One region of the Mesorhizobium sp. M0136 genome, then DNA from elsewhere that is predicted to be linked to it. Evidence: predicted binding sites of a transcription regulator. Region 1 holds the regulator's gene; each other region holds the start of a gene.
The links. Region 1 encodes LexA, which represses DNA repair genes until DNA is damaged. Its sites were predicted from a motif close to TGTTCNNNNTGTGTTCNG; they were not measured.
Positions count from the first base shown of each region.

Region 2: a site for LexA is predicted at 2,398-2,415, ahead of NKJ35_RS02235 (ATP-dependent helicase). Genes of this name have one in related genera too.
Region 3: a site for LexA is predicted at 5,389-5,406, ahead of dinB (DNA polymerase IV). Genes of this name have one in related genera too.

Region 1 covers NZ_JAMYTP010000004.1:128,257-135,051, reverse strand. The annotation lists gene NKJ35_RS06135 (hormone-sensitive lipase) at 1-90, opposite strand, end outside; gene kynU (kynureninase) at 188-1,435, opposite strand; gene lexA (transcriptional repressor LexA) at 1,884-2,618, shown strand; partial or broken gene NKJ35_RS06120 (ComEC/Rec2 family competence protein) at 2,612-5,073, opposite strand; gene gltX (glutamate--tRNA ligase) at 5,170-6,591, shown strand; gene gltA (citrate synthase) at 6,771-6,795, shown strand, end outside.
Region 2 covers NZ_JAMYTP010000002.1:71,158-77,952, reverse strand. The annotation lists gene NKJ35_RS02235 (ATP-dependent helicase) at 1-2,356, opposite strand, end outside; gene NKJ35_RS02230 (glucose/quinate/shikimate family membrane-bound PQQ-dependent dehydrogenase) at 2,610-4,922, shown strand; gene NKJ35_RS02225 (hypothetical protein) at 4,933-5,364, opposite strand; gene NKJ35_RS02220 (hypothetical protein) at 5,374-5,523, opposite strand; gene NKJ35_RS02215 (dienelactone hydrolase family protein) at 5,796-6,695, shown strand; gene NKJ35_RS02210 (EamA family transporter) at 6,696-6,795, opposite strand, start outside.
Region 3 covers NZ_JAMYTP010000020.1:299-7,093, reverse strand. The annotation lists gene NKJ35_RS22480 (sigma-70 family RNA polymerase sigma factor) at 1-394, shown strand, start outside; gene NKJ35_RS22475 (hypothetical protein) at 426-665, shown strand; gene NKJ35_RS22470 (sulfite oxidase) at 735-1,892, opposite strand; gene NKJ35_RS22465 (FAD-dependent oxidoreductase) at 2,548-4,068, shown strand; gene dinB (DNA polymerase IV) at 4,095-5,336, opposite strand; gene NKJ35_RS22455 (GNAT family N-acetyltransferase) at 5,450-5,908, opposite strand; gene NKJ35_RS22450 (hypothetical protein) at 5,980-6,342, opposite strand; gene NKJ35_RS22445 (hypothetical protein) at 6,533-6,795, shown strand, end outside.

The sequences.
Region 1 (6,795 bases):
GACCCAGGCCGCCGGCCAGCGATCGCTGCCGGCTATGTTGGCGCCGTTGGCATAGGCGTTGTCCCAATCGGCAATGTGACGTTCGAACACCCTGCGCCCTCCCTGGCAATTATGGCCTTGCAACCTGGCCGCGAGCATCGCGCGGCGCGTCGTCGCCAGCCTCACGATTCCAGCTCTCGCATCGATCTCAAGTGACAGCCGCCTTGATGGCGAAGCGCGCATCCTTCCACGCACCGGTGCACAGGATGTCCTCAAGCACTTCGACGGCCTGCCAGACATCGGCATAGCCGACATAGAGCGGGGTGAAGCCGAAGCGCATGGTCGATGGCGCGCGAAAATCGCCGATCACACCACGTTCGATCAGCGCGCGCATGATCTGGTAGCCATGCTCATGCATGAATGAAATCTGGCTGCCGCGTTTTTCCCCGTCGCGCGTGCTTTCGAGCGTGAGACCGTAAGTGCCGCACTTTGCCTCGACAAGCTCGATGAACAGATCGGCCAGTGCGATGCTCTTCTTGCGCACCGCCGTCATGTCGACATCGTCCCAGATGTCGAGCGCGCCCTTCAGCGTGCGCATCGAGAGTATCGGCTGGGTGCTGCACAGAAACCGGCGGATGCCGGTGCCGGCCGCATAGCCTGGCTCGAAGGCGAAGGGCCGTGCATGGCCCCACCAGCCGGTGAGCGGCTGCTGGATGTCGGAAAGATGCCGCTCAGCCGCATAGATGAAGGCAGGCGCGCCCGGGCCGCCATTCAGATATTTGTAGGTGCAGCCAACGGCAAAATCGGCGTTGGCTTTGTCGAGCTCGACTGGCATCGCGCCAGCGGTGTGGCAGAGATCCCAGACGATCATCGCCCCGGCTTCCTGGGCCCTGCGCGTCAGAGCCGGCATGTCGCGCAGTTCGCCCGATTTGTAGTTGACGTGGTTGACCAGCACCACGGCGGTGCGATCGTCGATCAGCTCCTCGATGGTCGGCGCGTCGACCCCCGAGAGGCGCAGCAGCGCATCTTTTCGCGTCGAAACCACACCCTCAGCCATGTAGAGGTCTGTCGGAAAACTATCGCCCTCGGCGACGATGGCCTGCCGCTCCGGTCGCATGGCCATGGCCGCGTGCAGCAGCTTGTAGATGTTGACCGACGTCGTGTCGCAGACCACCGTCTGGCCGACCGCGGCACCGATCAGGCGCCCGAGCTGGTCGCCAAGTTCAAGCGGCATGTTGAACCAGCGGGCCGTGTTCCATGCGCGGATGAGATCATGCGACCATTCTTCGGTCGCGGCCTTGCGCAATTCATCGAAGGCGGCACGTGAAGCAGCTCCTAGCGAATTGCCGTCGAGATAGATCACTCCTTGCGGCAAGACAAAGCGGTCGCGCATCGCGCGCAGCGGATCCGCGGCATCCATCGCCTTTACGGCCACGAGATCGGGAATTCCCGTCATGATTTGCCTGCTCCCTCAAAAAATCCAACGCAACGCCGGACACGCATCAACTGTTCTTCCATTACCGGATAGCGCGTAGCAAGGCTCCACCGGCGAGAAGCAGCCTGACCAGGCGGTGGAAACCTGGAGTTAGCCCGAGGTTGGCGTTTTGAGTTCGTTTCGTTCACGGTGCATTGACCAAACCGCACAGTCGATACGGGTTCAATTCCGTGCCCTTTGCCGACCGACGGCCGATGCCAGTGCCGCCTTCAAGGAGGCCAGAACGGCGCAAACGAAAGCAGAATCAAGGGGATGAGGCTCGCGGCGGTGAAAATACGGTACGCCGGTAGGGGACGTCGTTTGTTTCCCGAGCCTTAACGCATTCATTAAACTTTAAACAGTTGCGGAACACAACTGGAACAGATAGTGTCTGTTCTGGGTTTGTTTTCTGATTCTGTTGGGGGTCGCTATGCTGACACGCAAACAACACGAACTGCTTATGTTCATCCACGAAAGGTTGAAGGAAAGCGGTATCCCACCTTCCTTCGACGAGATGAAGGAAGCGCTCGACCTGGCTTCCAAATCCGGAATCCACCGACTGATTACGGCGCTGGAGGAGCGCGGCTTCATTCGCCGTTTGCCCAACCGGGCCCGTGCGCTGGAGGTACTACGCCTGCCTGACTCGATCGCCCCCGGCCTCAATGCGGCACGCAAGTTCTCGCCGAGTGTCATCCAGGGCAGTCTTGGGCAAGGTGCCCCTCGGCAGGGCAAGCCCACATCGTCGCGCGTCCCTGCAGCCGGCAATGACGACGATGTCGTCGCCGCCGTTTCGATCCCGGTAATGGGCCGCATCGCCGCTGGTGTGCCGATCGATGCTATCCAGCACCAGACGCATTCGATTTCGGTGCCGCCGGATATGATCATGGGCGGCGAGCATTATGCGCTCGAGGTCAAAGGCGATTCGATGATCGAGGCTGGCATTTTCGACGGCGACACGGTGATCATCCGCAACGCCGATACGGCGAGCCCCGGTGAGATCGTGGTGGCCCTGGTCGACGAGGAGGAAGCGACGCTGAAGCGGTTCCGCCGCAAGGGCGCCTCGATCGCCCTGGAGGCCGCCAATCCGGCCTACGAGACGCGCATCTTCGGACCAGACAGGGTCAAGGTGCAGGGCAAGCTCGTTGGGCTGATCCGCCGCTACTGAGTTGCGCCCTTGGTGCTGGCTTTTGGATTGTCGGCCCTGCGGTATGGCGGCAGGCCGCGCGCCGCGCGTGAAAATTTCCGCTGCACGTGCCAGGGCCGGTATGATTTTTCGACGGCGAAGCGGATTTCGGCGCGTGTTGCCGCTTGTGGATCGAAATAGACGGCCGCACTTCCCGCGCGCGCCAGTTGCCGTTTGGTGACGACGAGGACCAGCCGGTCGTAGTAGCAGGGATTATGGGCGGTGGCGTCGTCGATGACGATCAAGCTGGCGAAGGCGCAGGCTGGCCGTGCGGTATCGCGGTCCTTGGCTTGCGCAATGCGCCGGATGGATGCCTGGCGAGGCAGAGACCGTCCGTGCAAATGAACGGCATGCCCGGCGGTAGGTCGGCCGGATCGGCAATGTCGAATTGCGGATCGTTCTTTCCAGGTGTTTCCGGCGCGACGATAGCCTCTGATGTGAGCGCGCGTTTCCAGTTGTCGATGGTGAACTCATTCGGGCGTGCCCGGTTGACCGCGAGCTCACCGCTGCCGATCGGCAGCGCGACCAGCCGTGCGTCCTCCGAGATCAATACGTCGGGTACGCGCGTCTGGGTTGTCGTTAGCAAGCCGGCGAGCGCAAAAGGAAGTGCCGCGAGCCGCAACCAGGTCGTCGCCATGCTGGCAATGACAAGGGCGATCGTCACCAAAAGGACGGATCTCAGCGAAATCAGCCCAACCGCATCGATTGGCGAGCGCTCGGAGATCCACCCGGACAGGGCGATCATCGCCGTCAGCCCCTTGCCCATCACGTAGAGGAAAGGCCCATCCGCGCCGAACGGCATCGCCAGCGCGCTGAGCACGGCAAAGGGCATGACGACCAGCGAGACGATAGGCATGATGGCCAGATTGGCGAACAGGCTGAGCGGCGCTACGCGCTGGAAATGCCATATGGCGAAAAGCGCCGTGGCGCTCCCTGCAATGATCGAGGTCATCGCCAGGCCGCCCATGCCCAGCAGGACCTTTCGCGTGGCCAAGCGTAGCGGCGACCGCCGGGGCGGCGGCGTGGTGGCCCTGCCGGCGCGGTAATCGGACCAGCCGGCATAGGCGCCGACAAGGGCCGCCGTCGCGGCGAAGGACATCTGGAAACTCGGACCGACCACCTCGTGCGGCGACACCACGATGACCGCGATTGCCGAGATCGCCAGATTGCGCATGGTGAGCGCGGCCCGGTCGAACAGCACGGCGATGAGCATCACCGCCAGCATGATGAAGCTGCGTTCGGCCGCCACCACAATGCCGGAAAAGACGAGGTACGCCGCAATCGAAAAAAGCGCGGCGGCTGCGGCATATTTCTTGACCGGCCGTCGCGATGAGAAGTCGGGAAACAGCGCAAAGGCGCCGCGCAGCAGCGCCATGATGGTGCCGGCGACCAACGCCATATGCAGCCCCGAGATGGAGATGATGTGGTAGATGCCTGTACGTCGCATCGCTTCGTTGATCTCCTCGGGAATGCCGGCGCGCACGCCAACGATCAGCGCAGCAGCAATCTCGCCCTCGGCGCCGCCGATGCGGCTGCGGATATGGTCGGCGATGGATTCGCGCGCGTCTTCGATCGCGGAAGAAAGCCGCGCGGCAAGCGGCATGCTGCCCGAAGCCACGACTTTCGGATTGCCGAGAAAGAAGCCGCTGCCGCCGATGCCGGCGAAATAGCTGTCGAAGGAGAAATCATAGCTGTCGGGCCGCACCGGGCCGGTCGGCGGCAGCAACCGCACATAGCCGGCGATCTCGGAACCAGCGGCCAGCTCAGCCGGTATCTTCATCGCCGAAATGCGGACCCGTTCCGGCATGTAGCGCAGCGTCGGCCTGGCGGTTGAGATCACATCGATCGTCAGCCTGATGCGGCCGCTAGCCATGGGTTCGTACGATACGACGCGACCCGTCAGCCGCGTCGAGATTTCAGAACCGAGCACATGCGTCCCGACACGCCAGGTCTCGAACTTGGCGGCAAGCACGCCAAGCGCGCAGAACAACGCCACCATGAAGCACAGGCGGGCTCTGGGCCAAGAGCGCGACAGGACGGCACAAAGCGCCGCGAGGAGCACGAGTGCGATCGGCTGTGGAAAGGCCGGCTCCACCGACAGCGCGAAATATACGACCACCCCGCATGCGAGGAATACCGGCACCAGCAGGAAGGCGATGCCACGGTCGAGTTCCAGGCCGGCCGCCGAGGTTACGCTGTTGCGGATACGGGACGGTGACGGGAGGCGGAAACGACGGCGTAGGCGCACGATGGGCTGGCCCGCGGGCACGAGAACCGTTGCTGGGTCGCTGGCCGGCAGCGACGGCGCATCAAAGCGCGGAGCGGGCAGCAATGCCGGTGCCGGCAGGACAGGCAGGGGAGCGGCAAACAGCAAGCGTTCGCTGACGCCGCTGCCAGCGTCCTCGCCCTCGCCCTCACCACGGCCTCGCACAGCCATCGGGTCTGCCCCTTGCGCCCTCGACCTCCTATGCTACATGAACGCGCAACGCGCGAAAGTCCGCAAACCCACTTCCTTCGTCCGCCTGAGAGTTCCATGCCCGATAAGGTCGTCACCCGTTTTGCCCCCTCGCCCACCGGTTATCTGCATATTGGCGGCGCGCGCACGGCGCTGTTCAACTGGCTGTATGCCAAGCACACAGGCGGCACGATGCTGCTGCGCATCGAAGACACCGACCGCGAGCGCTCCACCGATGCGGCAACCGCAGCCATTCTCGACGGGCTTTCCTGGCTTGGCCTGACATGGGACGGTGAGCCGGTGTCGCAGTTCGAGCGTGCGCCGCGCCATCGCGAGGTGGCCGAGGAGCTCGTTCGCATGGGCAAGGCCTATTACTGTTATGCGACGCCTGCCGAGCTGGAAGCAATGCGCGAGAGCGCACGGGCCAAGGGGCTGCCTCCCCGCTATGACGGACGCTGGCGCGACCGCGACCCGTCGGAGGCGCCGCCCGGCGCCAAGGGGGCGATCCGCATCAAGGCGCCGACAGACGGCGAGACGGTGGTACATGACCGCGTCCAGGGCGACGTGCGTTTTCCCAACAAGGATCTCGACGATTTCATTATTCTGCGCTCGGACGGCAATCCGACCTACATGCATGCCGTCGTCGTCGACGATCACGACATGGGCATCACCCACATCATCCGCGGCGACGATCATTTGACCAACGCCGCACGCCAGACCGTAATCTACCAGGCCATGGGCTGGGAGGTGCCGTCGATGTCGCATATCCCGCTGATCCACGGTGCCGACGGCGCCAAGCTGTCGAAGCGGCACGGTGCGCTTGGCGTCGAGGCCTATCGCGCCATGGGCTACCTGCCGGAGGCGCTGCTCAACTATCTGGCGAGGCTTGGCTGGAGCCACGGCGACGATGAGATCATGTCGATTGCCGACATGATCGCATGGTTCGACATTGGCGATGTCAACAAGGGCGCCGCCCGTTTCGACTTCGCCAAACTCGAGGCGCTCAACGGCGTGCATATGCGCCGGATGAACGACGCGGCGCTGCTCGACATCTTCATCGCCACTCTGCCCTATCTCGAAGGCGGCCCGGCAATCGCCGCCCGCCTCGACGACAGACGCAAGGCGCAACTGCTTGCCGCTTTGCCCGGCCTGAAGGAGCGCGCCAAGACGCTGGTCGAACTTGTTGAAGGGGCTGCATTCCTGTTCGTCGAGCGGCCGCTGCCGGTCGACGAGAAGGCGGCGGCGCTGCTCAGCGGTGAGGCGCGCGCGATCCTGCGGGGCGCTCATGCGGCACTGGCCACGGTTTCGGACTGGTCTGCCGCCTCGGCTGAAGCCGCGATCCGCGACTACGCGCAGGCCGGCGGCCATAAACTCGGCGCCGTGGCCCAACCTTTGCGCGCCGCGCTCACCGGCAAAAGTACCTCGCCAGGGGTCTTTGATGTGCTTGCCGTGCTGGGCCGCGAGGAAAGCCTGGCGCGGATCGCTGATCAAATCGATTAGCGAACTGGCCCAAGAAGATTGGCATTGAAAGGTGTGTTTCGCAGTGCAACATTGGGCCTTGGCCTAATCTGGCGCGCAGATACAATTGCGGGCGCAAATGTGCATATTCCGATGCTTTTGACGTGTTGGGTTCAGATATTTTGCCTTTGCCGGCCTGAGGAAACAAAAAGGAGTTTGCTATGACCGAACCTGCGACGAAAATGG
Region 2 (6,795 bases), on a different contig from region 1:
CATAGGGGTTCTGCCTGCCCGCCCCTTGGCCGCCACGACCGGAGGCGAACGAGCCGCCACCATAGGCATTGCCGTAGCCGCCATAGGAGTTGCCGCTCTCGGAAGCTTCGATATGGGCTTCCGGCAGTTCTTCGAGGAAGCGCGACGGGATGGTCGACTGCCAGAGGCCGTGGATGCGGCGGTTGGAGACGAACCAGATGTGCAGATTCTTCTTGGCGCGGGTCAGGCCGACATAGGCGAGCCGGCGTTCCTCCTCCAGCCCGGAGCGGCCACCCTCGTCGAGGGAACGCTGATGCGGGAACAGGCCTTCCTCCCAGCCGGGCAGGAACACGGTTTCAAATTCGAGGCCCTTGGCCGAATGCAGCGTCATGATGTTGACGGCATCGAGCTCGGCGTTCTGCTCGGCGTCCATCACCAAGGCGACATGTTCGAGGAAGGAGCGCAGCGATTCATACTCCTCCATGGAGCGGATCAGTTCTTTTAAATTCTCGAGCCGACCGGGCGCTTCAACCGAGCGGTCGTTCTTCCACATGTCGGTGTAGCCGCTCTCCTCCAGAATGGTCTCGGCGAGCTCGGTGTGCGGCGTGGTTTCCAGCGCCTTCTGCCAGCGTTCGAAATTGGCCGATACTTCGCGCAGTGCCGCGCGAGGCTTCGGCTTCAGCTCGTCGCTCTCGGCGAGTTTTGCCGCTGCCTCCAGCATCGGGATGCGCAGCGCGCGTGCGGTATCATGGATCTGGCGGATGGTGGCCTCGCCCAAGCCGCGCTTCGGCACGTTGACGATGCGCTCGAAAGCGAGGTCGTCGGCGCCTTGCGCGACGACGCGGAAGAAGGCCAGCGCATCGCGGATCTCGAGCCGCTCATAAAAGCGCGGGCCGCCGATGACGCGGTAATTGAGGCCGAGCGTGACGAAGCGGTCCTCGAATTCGCGCATCTGGAAGGAGGCGCGGACGAGAATCGCCATGTCGTTCAAGTTGTGCCTCTGGCGCTGGTAGGCCTCGATCGTCTCGCCGACGGCGCGGGCCTCCTCCTCGGAATCCCAGGCGGCGTGGACATGCACCTTCTCGTCGTCCTCGGCGATCTTTTCGGTGAACAGCGTCTTGCCGAAACGGCCCTCATTGTGGGCGATGAGGTGGGAGGCGGTGCCGAGGATGTGCGCGGTCGAGCGGTAGTTGCGCTCCAGCCTGATGATGGTGGCGCCAGGAAAATCCTTGTCGAAGCGCAGGATGTTGTCGACCTCGGCGCCGCGCCAGCCATAGATCGACTGGTCGTCGTCGCCTACGCAGCAGATATTAACTTTGCTATCGCTCACGGGCTGTTCCGCGCCTGCCGGCGCGGGCCCTCCGCGTGGGCCTCGCGAAGGCTCGGACGGACGGTCGTCCTTGCGGCCTTCGGCCGGAATTCCCGATTCATCCTTCGAAGCTGCCGGTCTATAGCTACCCGCCTCCGTTCTATCCGGAACTCCGGAAAGACTTGGAACGCGACCACCCGGCGAGCCACTTCGTGGTGGTTGCGGCCCGGCCGGCCGCTGCGCCAGCAGCCGCAGCCACATGTATTGCGCGGTGTTGGTGTCCTGATATTCGTCAACGAGGATGTAGCGGAAGCGCTTGTGGTATTCCTTCAGCACGTCCGGATTGGCGCGGAAGATGCGGATCGGGTGGCATAGGAGATCGCCGAAGTCGCAAGCGTTCAGCGTTTGCAGCCGTTCCTGATAGGCCTTGTAGAGCTCGCGGCCCTTGCCGTTGGCGAAGGCACGGGCATCGCCCTCGGGGATGTCGGCGGGACCGAGGCCCTTGTTCTTCCAGCCGTCGATCATCTGAGCGAACTGCTTGGCCGGCCAGCGCTTGTCGTCCAGCGCTTCGGCCTGGATGAGCTGCTTGATCAGGCGCACCACGTCGTCGGTGTCGAGAATGGTGAAGTCGGATTTGAGCCCGGCCAGCTCGGCGTGTCGGCGCAGCAGTTTGACTCCGATCGAATGGAAGGTGCCGAGCCACGGCATGCCCTCGACATTGCCCTCGCCGATTAACAGGCCGATGCGCTGCTTCATCTCGCGCGCCGCCTTGTTGGTGAAGGTGACGGCGAGGATCTGCGAAGGGAAGGCTTTGCCGGTGGCAAGGATGTGGGCGATGCGGGTGGTGAGCACCCGCGTCTTGCCGGTCCCGGCGCCGGCCAGCACCAGCACCGGGCCTTCGGTGGTTTCCACCGCCAGCCGCTGCTCGGGGTTGAGGCCGTTGAGATAATCGGGCGCGTTGTTCTGGTTGCTGCGGGCAGCCATGGCGCGCGCGGCAATGCCCGACGGGGCCACAGGCCGCGCGTTCGGTTCGTCAAAAAAGGGCATGTCTTCCGAAAAGCCGGACATCTCTCCCCGAATGTAGTGATTCGGCAGCGAAAGGCCAGAAGCGTCTCCGTTTTGTTCTCTGTCCGGTCGGTAGACTCACAATCTGAATGGGTCTGCTAACCAAAACGCCGGGCTTGCGATGGGCCGGCGCCGTAAAACGCCGAGCTTGCTTGACAGGGGAGGCGGGCCGGAGAAAGTTGTGCTCGGGGCAGGAGCGCAATGCCGGGTTGCCCATGGACGCGTCGCGGAGCGCACCAGTCGAAGGAGCACCGTCTTGGCTGTGGTCATCACCTCCCTGATCCTTTTCCTCATCGGCCTGGCGCTTGGCGGCGGCGGCATCTGGCTCGTGACGCTGGGCGGCAGCTGGTATTACGTCATCGCCGGTCTAGCTTTCCTTGTCGCGGCCTGGCTGCTCTACAGGCGCAGATCCACGGCGCTGTGGCTCTACGCGGCGATCGTGCTCGGCACGCTCGCCTGGGCGGTCTGGGAGATCGGCTTCGACTGGTGGGAACTCGGTCCGCGCGGCGGCATCATCGTGCTTGTCGCGCTATGGCTGTTGACGCCATGGGCGCGGCGCGGGCTTACCGGTCCCGACGGACGCGCACCGCTTATCCTCGCCGTGCTGGCATCGCTTGCCGTCGCCGGCTATTCGATGACGGTCGATCCAAAGGATATTGCGGGTGAACTCAACACCGACAAGGTGACGCCGACGGCCGATCTCGGCGGCAACGTGCCGCCCGGCGAATGGCACTATTACGGCCGTACGCCCTATGGCCAGCGCTATTCGCCGCTCGACCAGATCACCCCGGAAAACGTCGCCAATCTGCAGCCGGCCTGGACCTATCAAACCGGCGACGTGAAAGGGCCCGACGACATCGGCGAGACGACCTATCAGGTGACGCCGCTGAAGATTGCCGACACGCTCTACATCTGCACGCCGCATAATTTCGCCATCGCCATCGATGCCGCAAGCGGCAAGGAGAAATGGCGCTTCGATCCACAGATCAAGCTCAACAAGGACCGCCAGCACCAGACCTGCCGCGGCGTGTCCTATTATGCCGACGCCAAGATCGCCGCCGGCCAGCCCTGCGCCACACGCATCTACCTGCCGACGTCCGACGCTCGGCTGATCGCCCTCGATGCGGTGAATGGCCAGGTCTGCCCCACATTTGCCGAGGGTGGCACGCTGAACCTGCTCGCCAACATGCCATATCCGAAGCCGGGCTATTATTATTCGACCTCGGCGCCGCTGATCGTCGCCAACAAGATCATCGTCGGTGGCGCGGTCAACGACAATTATTCGACGCAGGAGCCGTCCGGTGTCATCCGTGCCTACGATGCCGACACAGGCGCGCTGTTGTGGAACTGGGATTCCGGCAATCCGGACCAGACGACGCCGCTGCCGCCGGGCCAGACCTACACCAACAACTCGCCCAACATGTGGTCGACGGCAAGCGCCGACGAAAAGCTCGGCCTGCTTTATGTGCCGCTCGGCAACAAGACGCCGGACCAGCTCGGCGCCGGGCGCAGCGCCAATGACGAGAAATTCTCCTCGTCGATCACCGCGCTCGATCTCAACAGCGGACAGTTGCGCTGGGTACGGCAGACCGTGCATCACGACCTCTGGGACATGGACGTGCCGGCGCAGCCGACGCTGGTCGACATCACCACGGAAAATGGCGTGGTGCCGGCGCTGGTCGGGCCGACCAAGCAGGGCGACCTCTATGTGCTCGACCGGCGCAGCGGCGAGCCGATCGTTCCGGTCAAGGAAGTGCCAGCACCCGGCGGCGCGATCGAGGGCGACCATACCTCGCCGACGCAGCCGTTCTCGGACCTGAGCTTCAGTCCGAAACCGCTGACCGGCGCCGACATGTGGGGCATTACCATGTTCGACCAGCTGGCCTGCCGGATCGAGCTTCGGAAGTTGCGCTATGAGGGCCGCTATACCCCGCCATCGCTGCAGGGCTCGCTGATCTACCCCGGAAATTTCGGCACCTTCAACTGGGGCGGTGTGGCAGTCGATCCGGTCCGGCAGGTGATGTTCGGCATGCCGACATACCTGGCGTTCATCTCCAAACTGGTGCCGCGCGCCGACGTGCCGCCGCCCGGTGACACCAAGGGCAGCGAACAAGGCCTGAACCGCAATGAGGGTGCGCCTTACGCAGTGATATTGAAGCCGTTCCTGTCGCCGCTCGGCATTCCCTGCCAGGCGCCGCCCTGGGGCTATGTGGCGGGTGCCGACCTTCGGACCGGCAAGATCGTCTACAAGCATCGCAACGGCACCGTCTACGACATGACGCCGCTGCCGCTGCCGTTCAAGGTCGGCGTGCCCGGCATTGGCGGGCCGATGATCACTGCCGGCGGCGTCGCCTTCCTTGGTGCGGCGGTCGACGACTATGTGCGCGCCTATGACCTGACGACCGGCAAACAGCTCTGGCAGGCGCGACTGCCTGCCGGCGGGCAGTCGACACCCATGACCTACACGGTAGCCGACGGACGCCAGTTCGTCGTCATCGTTGCCGGCGGCCACGGCTCGGTCGGCACCAAGCCGGGCGATTATGTGATGGCCTATACGCTGCCGAAATAGAGAAGTTCCTTCAGAGCCCGAGATGCCCTTTCAGGTCGGGTACCGATGCAAGGACCTCATTGGTCAGCTGCGGGCCGGCTGCTGCCTCGGCCTGCTGGACCAGCATCGTGCCGGCCTGACTGATTTGTGTCAGCGTAAGGCCTGATGCCTTGAGTATGGCGACGCCGTTGATCAGCGCGCCGGTCTTTTCGCCGAGAGCGCCGCCGAGCGCGCCCTCCAGCGAGGACAGGAGGCCACCACCGGAAGCCGCGCCGGGAGCCATGACATCATGTTGCTTGGCCAGGGCGTCGGCTCCCGGGATTTTGGCAAAGAAGCTGGACAGAGTCGTGCCTTCCGCCTCGTGTTCAAGCACCGAGAAAATCGTGCCGGCGATCTTTTCCGTCAAAGCCTGGTTGAGACCGGATTTCTGGGAGACGGTGTTGATGATGTCCTGAACGTCCATGATCTTTCCTCAGGCCTTGGTGTTTGCGGGCGGGTGCCGGGTGACGCGGATCTTGATCAACGATCGTTTGAAGGCGGGGAAGGCAGTGAACCGCAGCGCCAGCAAAGCCATGGCGGCGAGGGCGAACCCACTTGCCAGAAGCGGGGAGGGAAAGGTCATGGGCGTATTCCTTCGTCGTCAATCACGCATTCTTTTCCCGCCAAATGGCCATTCTAGTTCGCCAGATGGCCCGAATGAGGCATAGCCCGGTAACTTCTTTTTACATCGTGGTGCGTGCATTTAGCATTGCCACAAAGGACCAAAATTTAACGACAGTGCGGCGCCGGGCATCACGGTCGTCGTGCAGGGACTTTTGGCAGCCTCACTCAGCCGTGACTGGACCAGGCAAGCTTCGGCTCTATGTTGCCGCGGGGGCCCACGAGGAGCGCGCCATGACAACACCTGCCGGACCCACTGCCGCCAAGCCTGTCATTACCCAGGCGATGATCGATGCCTATGACGAATACACGCATCTGACGCTCGACCGGCGGCGCTTCATGGAGCAATTGACCAGGCTTGCCGGATCGGGTGCGGCAGCTGCCGCGATCGCGCCGCTGCTGGCGGCGAACCCGGCCCAGGCGGCAATCGTGGCGGAAGACGATCCGCGTGTGAAAGGCGAGGACATCAGCTATCCCGGCAGCGGCGGCGAGATGAAGGGCTATCTGGTCAGGCCGGGAGACCAGACCGGCAAGCTTGGTACCGTCATCGTCGTGCATGAGAACAGGGGTCTCAACCCGCATATTCGCGACGTGGCGCGGCGCGTTGCGCTGGAAGGGTTCGTGGCGCTTGCGCCGGACTTCATGACACCGCTCGGCGGCACGCCGGACGACGAAAACAGGGCACGTGACCTGTTTTCCCAGCTCGATCCAGCACAGGTCGCCCCCAATGCCGTGGCAACGGTCGCCTACCTCAAAGGCTACAAGGACGGCAACGGCAAGGTCGGCGCCGTCGGCTTCTGCTGGGGCGGCGGCACGGTGAACATGCTGGCCGTCAACGCGCCGGACCTCGCCGCCGCCGTCGCCTATTACGGCATGCAGCCAAAGGCCGAGGACGTGCCGAAGATCAAGGCCGCGCTCATGCTGCATTATGCCGGCCTCGACACCCGCACCAATGCCGGCATCGATGTCTTCAAGAAGGCACTCGACGCGGCTCATGTCGAATACTCGGTCTATGTCTATGAAGGCGCCAACCATGCCTTCAACAACGATACGTCGGCGGCCCGCTACGACAAGAAGGCGGCTGACCTCGCCTGGGGCCGGACGATCGCTTTCCTCAAGGAGAAGCTGGCCTGATCAGGTGGGCGCCGGCGCTGGTTTGTGAAGGGCGACGCCGGCCACCACCAGCGCGATGCCAATGCAGTCGGTGAGGCTCGGCACCTGCCGCAGCACGATG
Region 3 (6,795 bases), on a different contig from region 1:
GCCCGAGCAGGCGCTCGCGCCGAGGCTCGACGCCGATGACGAGCGCCGGCTGCGGCGCTATGTCGACCTGTTCAACGCGCGCGACTTCGACGCGGTCAGGGCTCTGATCGCCGAGGACGTCCGGCTCGATGTCGTCAACCGCGTCCGCCTGCGCGGCAAGGCCGAAGTGTCGACTTATTTCGGCAATTACGACCGCGCGACCGATTGGGCGCTGTCGCTGGGCTTTGTCGACGGCCGGCCGGCGATTCTCATCCGCAACCCTGGGGACCCGGACGGCGCCGTGCGCGGCTTCATGCTGGTCGAATGGCGAGACGAGCAGGTCGTCCAGATCCGCGATTTCCGCTACGCACCCTGGTGCTTGCCCGATGCGGAGATCAGTACGATAGAGCGGTGAGGGGCTTGCCGAGATGGCGCGCGGAGGCGACGTGGCCAAGGTTGCGCCACCGAACAAGTCTGCCATCGCCTCGGCCACCAAGCTGAAGGGGTCCGCGTCCGATTTCGGGGAGCGGTATCGTCGCGAAGAGGATCTACGGCCCACAGCCGTCATGCTCGATATAGAGCGGCGCCAGCTTTCGGATCAGGCAGCCTCTTCCTGGTTGACCCAAACGCAATTGCCACATGGCAGCAAGTTCTTAGAGCGGTTCCGGCTCTCCTGGAACCGGTAGCCCGCTCTAACTATTTGTTTTGCCGCATTTATGCGGACGCAAAATGATTCCATTTGGCTGCAAAATGCTCTAGCCGATACGCACGCGGCGCGTCACCTGGCCATTGCTCTCCCAGTATGTGTGTTTCTTGGCAATCAAGGGATCGTCCATCGCCGGTTGAATTTGTCCCGTGGTGCTGACCGCGCGCGAGGTCACCGTGTGTTCTCCAGGAGAGGGATTTGCCCAAGCCAGGGACCAAATTTTCCAGGCGTGTTCTGCCTCCTCACTGTGGTCAATGGTCGCTGGTGCCCAAGGCCCCTGGTCGATTTGCACTTCGACCCGGTCGATCGGCGCCCCCCAGGCTGCGCCAACGATGCGGTAATCTGAGTCTTTCCGGGTAACCTTCGCAGGCGCGGACTTTATCAGCGCTCGCCCGACTGACGTCTCGGCCCATACGGTCTCGCCGTTGTGGTCCTCCTCCCGGATGGTCACATAGTCACGGGCCATCAGAAGGCTCATGAACCGCGTATCGCGAACCTCGATGCGCTTTAGCCACTTGACGTTGGCGATCCCGTACCAGCCTGGCGCAATGAGCCGTACCGGGAAGCCATTGGGCGCCGGCAAGACGGCTCCATTCATTTCATAGCAGAGGAGATTATCGGGGTTCATCGCGTCGGCGAGCGACATGCTGCGAGCGAAGTTCTGCTGCATCTTGACGTCGCGTATTGCGACCTCGCCTTTGTCAGTACCGAAAAAGACGACCTCGATGCCCTTCTCCAGAACGCCGGCTTCCTCGAGGATCGGGGCGAGCGGCGTCCCAGCCCAGCGGGCATTGCCGATGCCGCCGGTGAAAAAGGGAAACCCGTGGTTGCCCGAGCATTCCACTGTGAAAACGACCTCCTGCCGCGGTCGTGCCCTGATGTCGGCGAGCGTCAATTTTAAGGGCTTCTTGACCAGGCCTCCGATCTCCATCGACCATGTCTTCTCGTCGATCGTTGGTCGGTTGAAATGCGAGATGCTGAAGAACTTGTCGTTTGGCGTTATCCAGCTATCCAAATCCTCCCAGACAAGCTGCTTCTGGATACCTACCGGATCGGGATTTTCGGTCGGCTGATCCAGCCATGGAATAACCTCCTCGCTCGGCCGTGTTGGAAAAGCGTAAGCCCGACGCGAGGTATAGAGAGCAGCAATTGCGGCAAGAGCCGCGCTTCCTTGAACAAGAAGTTCTCTGCGCTGAAAATCAGGCATGTTGTTTACCTCCCAGTTGATCCGGAACGGGCTGCAACGTGCCTTCGGCCGTAGCCTGATCACGGATAGGCGACACAATGTGAGGTCTGCCAACCCGGAAATATCCGGATAGCTCAGACGATCACCGACGCAAGTCAGGCATGTGAAGCGTTGGACGAAACTCTGGCTCGCGTTTCGCATGCCAAGAGTGCGCCTTTGAGAAGGAAGTGTCCACAACTTGGACGGGACATGATGATGATTGAGACATTCCATGCCGATTTTCGGTCCTGCCAAATCGTTGCTGCTCGGATCGCTGCCGAACGCCCGCTTCTGGGTCATTTCGGGACCTTCGTGGGTTCTCGTCGAACCGGTGTTTCCTGGTTCTCGTCGAACCGGTGTTTCCTGCCGGCCGGTGGGTTGGCCGTGCGGCCGGCACCGCCCTGATCGCTTGGGGCGGTGCAACGCTTGTGGTCTGACGACCAGGGCTGCTTCGAATCTCGCATTTGCAGGAAACGATACCTCCTGACGCAAAGTGCATCGCACCGCCCCAGCCAGGCCGGCTCACAACGCGTCGGGGCGGACCGGCGGTGACGTCAAGCTTACGCAGGCATTCAGGCGTCGAGGAACTTTGAACCCTCGCGTCCGTTTACCGGCTATCACGTCTGGAAGTTCCGCCATGAATGTCAGCGATGAAAGGACTGTATCGCTTTGGGCGGCAACCGAAGTCGCGCCTGAGGCGGTTCCGCTCGAGCGGAGTGAACAGGTCGATGTCATGGTCGTCGGATCTGGCATTGCCGGACTGTCGGTCGCCTACGAACTGGCCCTCGCCGGGCAAAAGGTGGCGGTGCTCGATCGCGGCCGGATCGGAAGCGGCATGACGGCACGCACCACCGCGCATCTGTCGTCGATCTGCGACGACTATTTTTCGGAACTGATCAAATTGCGCGGCGAGGAACTGGCGCGGATTTACTACCAAAGCCAGTCGGCGGCTATCGACCGTGTCCAATCGATCCAGGAAGCAGAGGGTATCGCGTGTGATTTCCGCCGCCTCGACGGCTTTCTGTTTCCGGCGTCAGGCAGAAGGGAATCCGTCATCGAGCGCGAACTGGGCGCCGCTCTGAAGATTGGTGTCGACGTCGAGAAAACCGCAGGCGTGTCGTTTGCAGGCTTTTCGGATACGCCCGTCCTTCGCTACGCCAATCAGGCGACATTTCACCCCCTCGAATATCTCCGCGGGCTGGCTGCGGGCATTCGCGCGCGCGGCGGCATGCTTTATGCGCAGACCATCGTCGACAAGGTCGCGGAGACCGACGGCGGCGTCCGCGTAAGCACGGTCTCGGGCTTTACCGTGTCTGCCAGATCGGCCGTTGTCGCCACTAATTCGCCGATCAACGATCGGGTCGCGCTCCACACCAAGCAAGCGCCGTATCGGACCTACGCGATGTCGTTCGAGATCGCGCGCGACGTTTTGCCGGATGCACTCTATTGGGACACGCTGGATCCCTATCACTACGTTCGCCTGCAGCCTGGTGAAGGCAAAACCGACTTTCTGATCGTCGGTGGTGAGGACCACAAGACAGGGCAGGCCGACGATGCCGACAACCGCTTCGCGGCCCTGGCGGACTGGATCAAAAAATTGGTGCCCGATATCGGCGCGGAAACCAATCGATGGTCCGGGCAGGTGATGGAGACCGTCGACTATGCCGGGTTCATCGGCCGCAATCCCGGCAACCGGCATGTCTTCGTGGTCACCGGCGATTCCGGTCAGGGCATCACCCATGGGGTTGTTGCCGGCCAATTGGTTTCCGACCTGATCCTGAAGGGGGAAAGCCCTTGGCGGGAACTTTACGAACCCTCCCGCAAGACGGTACGGGCGATCGGCGACTATTTGGCGGAGAATGCGACAGCGATCAGGAGTTTTGCCGAGTATGTCGCGCCTGGCGAAATCGATTCCGCCGATAAGCTGCGGCCGGGAGAGGGCGCTATCGTGCGCGAAGGGCTTACCAAAGTCGCGGCTTTTCGCGATGAGGACGGCACGCTCCACAAACGCTCGGCCGCATGCACCCATGTCGGCTGCCACGTTCATTGGAACTCATTGGAACGCTGCTGGGACTGCCCCTGCCACGGCTCGCATTTTGCCGTCGACGGCACGGCTTTGAACGGGCCGGCCGTATCGCCCCTGGCTCCTGTCGGATAATTCTTTTTTCGCCCCCGCCGCGCAACTCACAATTCCTTCTCGGCCAGCTCCCGAAATGCGTCGGGAACCGACCGCTGTAGTCCGAGCGCGACCGAGGCGTAGCCGACCGCCTCCCAGCCGAATCGGTCGCGGATCTTGTCGATGGCGCGATCCGCGGTCCAGCGCGCCGCGCCCTTCCGGGTGCCGAGGCGGCGGCGGTCGTCGTCGAGCCCGAGCGGCAGTTCCAGTTGCAGGCCGGCATGCTGCTCCAGATGCGATACGGCGATCGCCAGCAGCGAGATTGTCTTTTCGTGCGGATGGTCGATGAGCACCTTGCGCACCAGCGCCTCGGCGATTTCGGCCAGCATGGCGGTTGCCGAAATCGGCTGGTCGAGCGTGACCGAGCGCGTCACCGAGCGCAAATCGGCAAAGCGGACACGAACCGTCACCGTGCGGCCAGGCCGGGATTTCGCACGCAACCTGGTGGCGACCCTGTCGGCCAGATGCAGCAAAGCGGGGACGAAGACCTGCTCGTCGGCCGGTTTGCGGCCGAGCGCCGATTGCGCGCCGGCCGAGCGCGCCCGGCGCTGCGTCTCAAGCTTGCGCGGATCGCGGTTCCACGCCAGCGCGTTCAGTTTCTCTCCCGCCGCCGGCCCGAGCAGGCGCTCCAGCGCACCACTGTTGGTCTTCGCCAACTCGCCGATGGTGTTGACGCCGATACCGGCCAGCCGCTCCCTAGTGACCGGGCCGACACCCCACATCAGCTCGACCGGCAGGTGGTGCAGGAACTCCAGCTCGTGGCGCGGATCGACCACCACCAGCCCGTCCGGCTTTGCGACCTGTGAGGCGATCTTGGCCAGATGCTTGGTGCGGGCCACGCCGACCGAGATCGGCAAGCCGAGCTCAGCCCGCACGCGGCGGCGTATCTTGCCGGCGATCTCGGCCGGCGAGCCGAACAGGTGGGTGCAGCCGGCCACGTCGGCAAAGGCCTCGTCGATCGAAATCCGCTCGACCACCGGCGTGAAGTCGCCGAGCACCTTGATTGCCGCATCGCCCAGCCGCTGATAGTCCTTGAAATGGCCGCCGACGAAAATGAGTTGCGGGCAGAGTTCCCGCGCCCGCCGTCCCGGCATGCCGCCGCGCACGCCGAACGCCTTGGCCTCATAGGATGCGGCAAGCACTACCCCGCCGCCGACGGCAATCGGCTTGCCGCGCAAGGCCGGGTCGAGCAATTGTTCGACCGAGGCATAGAAGGCATCCAGATCCGCGTGGAGGATGTTGGCTTCCATCCGGCCCGTTCGCCTGCGGCCGCTCGAAGGCCGCATTGTCTCGCGTTATGATAGGAACATAAAGAGAACATTGCGGGCGAATTGTCAAGCAGCGTGGAGGCTGCCGCCGCAACCTACAGCGCCATCTTGTAGCCGAGATGACTGGCGGTGAAACCGAGGCGCTCGTAAAAATCGTGCGCTTCCCGTCGACCTTTGTCTGTGGTGAGTTGGACGAAGCTGCAATTGCGCGAACGGCACGTTTCAATCGCCCATTCGACCATCAGCTTGCCGACGCCGCGCGAGCGCCATTGCCGGGCGACGCGAACGCCTTCGATCTGGCCGCGCCAGGCACCCTTCCTGGAGATACCCGGAAGGAAGGTGAGTTGCAGGGTCCCGACCACTTGCCCGGCCTCGACAGCCACGGCCAGCAACTGGTTGGGGTCGGCATCGATTGCGCTGAAGGCATCGAGATAGGATGGCGCAAGCGGCGTGGATGGGTCTTCCCGGTCTGCGCCGAGCACATCGTCGGCAAGCATTGCAACGATCGCCGGCAGGTCGGGCGCCTGCGCGCGACGGAATTCGATCTCGCTCATCGCGCGAAGACATACGGTGCGACGTCGGCGATCGCAATATCCGTTTTGACCCGCAAGGGAGGTCCGCGCCTTCAGGCGGTCTCAAACGCCCAGAGGCGGTGGCCGTAGCGGCGGAAGAAGCGGGCGAAGAGGCGCTGTTGCCTGGCGCGGGCGAGGTCGGCGGCGCGCCTTTCCTGCCGCCAGCGCGGCATGTTGCGGAACATCGACAGGAAGCGGGCGGCGTCCTCGAGTGCCTCCTCGGCTGGCTGCGCCGGACGGATCGCCGCCAGGAACAGAGCGCGGCTCGGCTTCATCTGGTCAATCGCCGCCTTGCGCTGGCGATGACCCTGGCGTGCCTTGCGGATGCCGTCCTGGCGGATGGCCGCGAAAGCGGCAAGCATGGCCGGGCTGTCGCCGCTATAGCCGCAGGCATGGGCGAACTGGGCTGGGTTCATCGTCGCTCCCTTGCTGCCGGCCGGCCGCGGTTCTGTGGCTCGCGCCGATTCCAGCCCGCAGCCAGATATAAGCATAACTCAAATAATTGAACAAGTGAAACTTTCACGTTGATGTAAGCGGAACCGACTCGACTCCGCTCCAAAAACCGATAATGATGTGAACAAAGCAGGAACAACGATGGGGGTGGCCATGGCATTGGCGGGCAAGGAAGCGACGATCGCCGATGTCGTCTCGATTGCCGTCGAGTGCATCGATTGCGGCCGCAACAGGTGGTGGAAGCCGGCCGAGCTCAAGCGGCATGGGGTGAGGCCGGAGACGCCGCTATCAGCGCTTTCGGGGCGCCTCATCTGCAAGGCCTGCCGTGCCGATGGCCTGCCGGGCGCCGCCGTTTCGATCCAGGCCGCCTTCATCGACGACCGGCAACGGGTGCGCGCCGAGGCGCGCCTGCTCAA